Regions from separate parts of the Pseudomonas sp. ChxA genome, predicted to be linked through region 1. Evidence: predicted binding sites of a transcription regulator. Region 1 holds the regulator's gene; the other holds the start of a gene.
What was found. Region 1 encodes FliA, which starts transcription of late flagellar genes. Its sites were predicted from a motif close to CTAAAGTTTNNNNNNNNNNNGCCGNTAA; they were not measured.

Region 1 (2,200 bases):
CAACCCGGCTAAACGGGTGGGGTGAGGCAGGATGAACACCGTGAAATGTATCTACATCGATGGTCTGCAAGCGATTCACGCGGCCAAGCCATGTAGCCTGCGTCTAAGCAAGACAAGGTAAAGAAATAAAATGGGCAGCATGCATCCCGTACAGGTGATCGCGGTGACCGGCGGCAAAGGTGGCGTCGGGAAAACTAACGTGTCAGTGAATTTGTCCCTGGCCCTGGCAGAGCTTGGCCGTCGCGTCATGCTGCTGGATGCTGACCTGGGCCTGGCGAACGTCGACGTTCTGCTGGGGCTGACACCCAAACACACCCTGGCCGATGTGATCGAAGGCCGCTGTGAGCTGCGCGATGTGCTGTTGCAAGGCCCCGGTGGCATTCGCATCGTGCCGGCTGCCTCAGGCACCCAGAGCATGGTGCACCTGAGCCCGGCGCAGCATGCCGGCCTGATCCAGGCGTTCAGCGACATCGGCGACAACCTCGACGTGCTGGTGATCGACACCGCCGCCGGGATCGGCGAGTCCGTGGTCAGCTTCGTGCGCGCAGCCCAGGAAGTGCTGCTGGTGGTGTGCGACGAACCCACCTCCATCACCGACGCCTATGCCCTGATCAAGCTGCTTAACCGTGACTACGGCATGAACCGCTTCCGCGTGCTGGCCAACATGGCTCAAAGCCCGCAGGAAGGGCGGAATCTGTTCGCCAAGTTGACCAAGGTCACGGATCGCTTCCTCGATGTCGCCTTACAATACGTGGGCGCAGTTCCCTATGACGAGTGTGTGCGCAAGGCTGTGCAAAAGCAGCGTGCAGTCTATGAAGCGTTCCCTCGTTCGAAGTGCGCACTGGCGTTCAAGGCTATTGCCCAGAAGGTCGATACTTGGCCGTTGCCTGCCAACCCGCGGGGGCATCTGGAGTTTTTCGTCGAGCGATTGGTGCATCAGACGAGCGCAGGACCGGTGCTATGACATCCAGCGGCTACAACCTTTACAAAAAGTCGGCACGTGACAGCCAGGGCGAACTGATCGAGCGCTATGCGCCTTTGGTCAAGCGCATTGCCTATCACTTGTTGGCACGCCTGCCTGCCAGTGTGCAGGTTGAGGATTTGATCCAGGCCGGCATGATCGGCCTGCTCGAAGTGTCGACCAAATACGACGCGAGCAAGGGCGCGAGTTTCGAGACGTATGCGGGTATCCGTATACGGGGTGCGATGCTCGATGAAGTGCGTAAAGGGGATTGGGCGCCGCGTTCGGTACACCGCAATACGCGCATGGTCAGTGACGCAATTCGCGCAATTGAAGCAAAAACCGGTCGTGACGCTAAAGATCATGAAGTTGCGGCCGAACTCCAATTGAGTCTCGACGATTACTACGGGATTTTGAACGATACCTTGGGCAGCCGCCTGTTCAGTTTCGACGACCTTTTGCAGGACGGCGAACATGAAGGGCTGCACGAGGACGGCGCGAGTGCACATCTCGAACCGTCGCGTGACCTGGAAGACGAACGTTTCCAGGGGGCGTTGGCGGAAGCGATTGCCAATTTGCCGGAGCGTGAGCGACTGGTGTTGGCGCTGTACTACGACGAAGAGCTGAACCTCAAGGAAATCGGTGAGGTCCTGGGGGTCAGCGAATCGCGTGTCAGCCAGCTGCATAGCCAGTGCGCAGCCCGCTTGCGGGGGCGATTGGGAGAGTGGCGCGCGCGCTGACAGGCAGTGTGGGGACACTGCAGACGCTACCGCGAAGGCTTGATGCTTTTGCGGGTGTGTGCCGTGGTGCCCTGGGCAGTCCTTTTTGTGTAACGCCTGTTGATTGAAATGGCGCGTCCAGGTGCTGGGCGCGTTTAAGACTGCTTGGAGGTCGAATTGGACAAGAACATGAAAATCCTCATCGTTGATGACTTCTCAACGATGCGGCGGATCATAAAAAACCTGTTGCGTGACCTTGGGTTCACCAACACGGTCGAGGCGGATGACGGCCTGACGGCGATTCCGATCCTCAACAGCGGGAGCATCGACTTTCTGGTAACCGACTGGAACATGCCGGGCATGACCGGTATCGACTTGCTGCGTCACGTGCGCGCCGATGAAAAACTGCGCAGCTTGCCTGTGTTGATGGTGACCGCCGAAGCCAAGCGTGAACAGATCATCGAAGCCGCCCAAGCCGGGGTTAACGGTTACGTGGTCAAGCCATTCACTGCGTTGGCCT
Region 2 (2,200 bases), on a different contig from region 1:
GCGAATGCCGACCGCCCAGGTAACTGCACGGATTTCGGACTTCGGCATGCTCGCCACTACTGACCAAGGGCCGCCTTCGAACGGCACCGCAACGCTGTAGAAGTCTTCGTCCTTGTCGCTCCAGAAGCGGCCTTTGCCTGGGTTCTTGGCCAGATCAAGCATCACCGGAACCGCTTGATCCAGCGCTTGCACGCCCGCCGGTGGCACCAGCCAGTGCTTCTGTTCGTCCAGCAAGGCAAGCGAGCCAGTCTGGCCGATACGGAAGCGTTTGAGGTTGTCGAACTGGGCCTTTTGCTCATCAGTGTAATCAAAGCCGATAAACAGCACGGCGATCACCTTGCCGGCGGCATCGCGCACCGGGCTGTACTGGGTCATGTAGGAGCGATCGAACAACACCGCACGCCCGATGTAATTCTGCCCGGCCAAAAGGCGCTGGTAGGCCGGGTGCTGGTGATCCAGCACAGTGCCGATGGCGCGATTGCCATCTTGTTTAGTCAGGGAGGTACTGATGCGGATGAAGTCTTCGCCACTGCGCACAAATACCGTGGCCACGCCGCCGGACATCTGCTTGAACTCGTCCACCTCAGCGAAGTTGTTGTTCAACACCTCATCGCCCAACAGCAGACTCGGGGTCTGCACACCGGCCACGGCGACCTGCTGGTCCGGGCGCACACTCAACCCGGCGCCAAAGCGCTTTTCAAACAGCCCGCTCAATCGCTGAGTACTCTCGCGCAAGGTGCTGTGGAAGGTGTTGAGTTGATCGGCCAGCAAGCGTGCCTCGCTGGCCAGGTGTTCCTCGCGGGTGTCGAGGTTGGCCGAGTCGAGGGAACGCAGGGCAAAAACCGTACTGCCGCTGATGACGACGGCCAAAATAACGGCCAAGGCGAGGCCTAACTGAGAGGCGATCCGAGCGCGAGGTTGAGACATGACAGCTCCTGGCCGAGGCCAGGATCATCCTGATCTCTTAGCGCAGCTCGGCAAATTATCTGGTGGGAAACGCTGGAAACGGGGGTTCCAACACACCTTCTTCGGCAAGCGCGGGCAACACTTGAGCGATTCACAGGGATATCGCGCAAACGATTGCACTGAAGATCTAGGCCAGGCGTTCAACCTGGGGCAATTCCATAGCGTTGACTTCGCCTTGAAGAAACTCCGCCAATCGCCGCAAGCGCTCGCCACCGGGACGGGTTTTCGGCCATACCAAATAGTAATTTTCCCCACTGGCCACCGCCGTCGGCCACGGCAGGCTCAAACGGCCCTGGGCCACATCTTCGGCCACCATCAGCAAATCGCCCATGGACACGCCGTAGCCCCGCGCGGCGGCGATCATGCCCAACTCCAAGGTATCGAACACTTGCCCACCCTTGAGCGACACCTGGGACGACAACCCCATGCGCTCCAGCCAATTGCGCCAGTCACGCCGGTCGGGTGTGGGGTGCAGCAGCTCGGCGCTCGCCAGACGTTGGACGTCCCACGGCCCGTCAATGAGCAGGTTGGGCGCACCCACCGGGATCAGCAATTCGGGAAACAGGTAGCAGGCCTCCCAATCCGCCGGAAAGTGCCCGTAACTGAGCAATACAGCGCAGTCGAAGGGTTCCTGGTTGAAGTCCACTTCATCCACGCTCATCCATGCGCTGGTCAGTTGCACTTCATTGCCCGGCTGCAAGGCGCGAAAGCGACTGAGCCGCGCCAGCAACCAGCGCATGGTCAGGGTCGACGGCGCCTTCATGCGCAGGATGTCGTCTTCGGCGTTCAGGGTGTGGCAGGCGCGTTCCAGCGCCGCGAAGCCTTCGCGCACGCCGGGCAACAGCAGGCGTGCCGCTTCGGTGAGCTGCAGGTTGCGACCACTGCGCTGGAACAGGCGGCAGGCGAAGTGCTCTTCGAGCGTGCGGATATGCCGGCTGACCGCACTTTGCGTGATGGAAAGCTCATCCGCCGCACGCGTGAATGAGTTGTACCGGGAGGCAGCTTCAAATGCGCGCAAGGCATACAGCGGAGGCAGACGGCGTGGCATGGAAGAACCTCCTCAGAGCAATGCCCAACCCTAGCATGAGTTTTAATCATGCGAGTGATCGCTTTTATCCTTTTGTGTAATGCGTCAGGAGCGCCGAGAATCAACCCTTTCCCCAACCCTCTGACTTTTTGAGCGTGATGATCATGCAACATCCGGTGCGTACTGAACTCTGGGCCATTCTGCGGC

Region 2: the regulator FliA is predicted to act here: its motif matches at 1,026-1,053, upstream of P5706_RS31945 (methyl-accepting chemotaxis protein).

Annotation. Positions count from the first base shown of each region.
Region 1 is NZ_JARPMK010000001.1:2,082,793-2,084,992, forward strand. It holds gene flhF (flagellar biosynthesis GTPase FlhF) at 1-25, shown strand, start outside; gene fleN (flagellar synthesis regulator FleN) at 131-964, shown strand; gene fliA (RNA polymerase sigma factor FliA) at 961-1,701, shown strand; gene P5706_RS09315 (chemotaxis response regulator CheY) at 1,870-2,200, shown strand, end outside.
Region 2 is NZ_JARPMK010000002.1:1,335,236-1,337,435, forward strand. It holds gene P5706_RS31945 (methyl-accepting chemotaxis protein) at 1-927, opposite strand, end outside; gene P5706_RS31950 (LysR substrate-binding domain-containing protein) at 1,094-2,014, opposite strand; gene P5706_RS31955 (NorM family multidrug efflux MATE transporter) at 2,152-2,200, shown strand, end outside.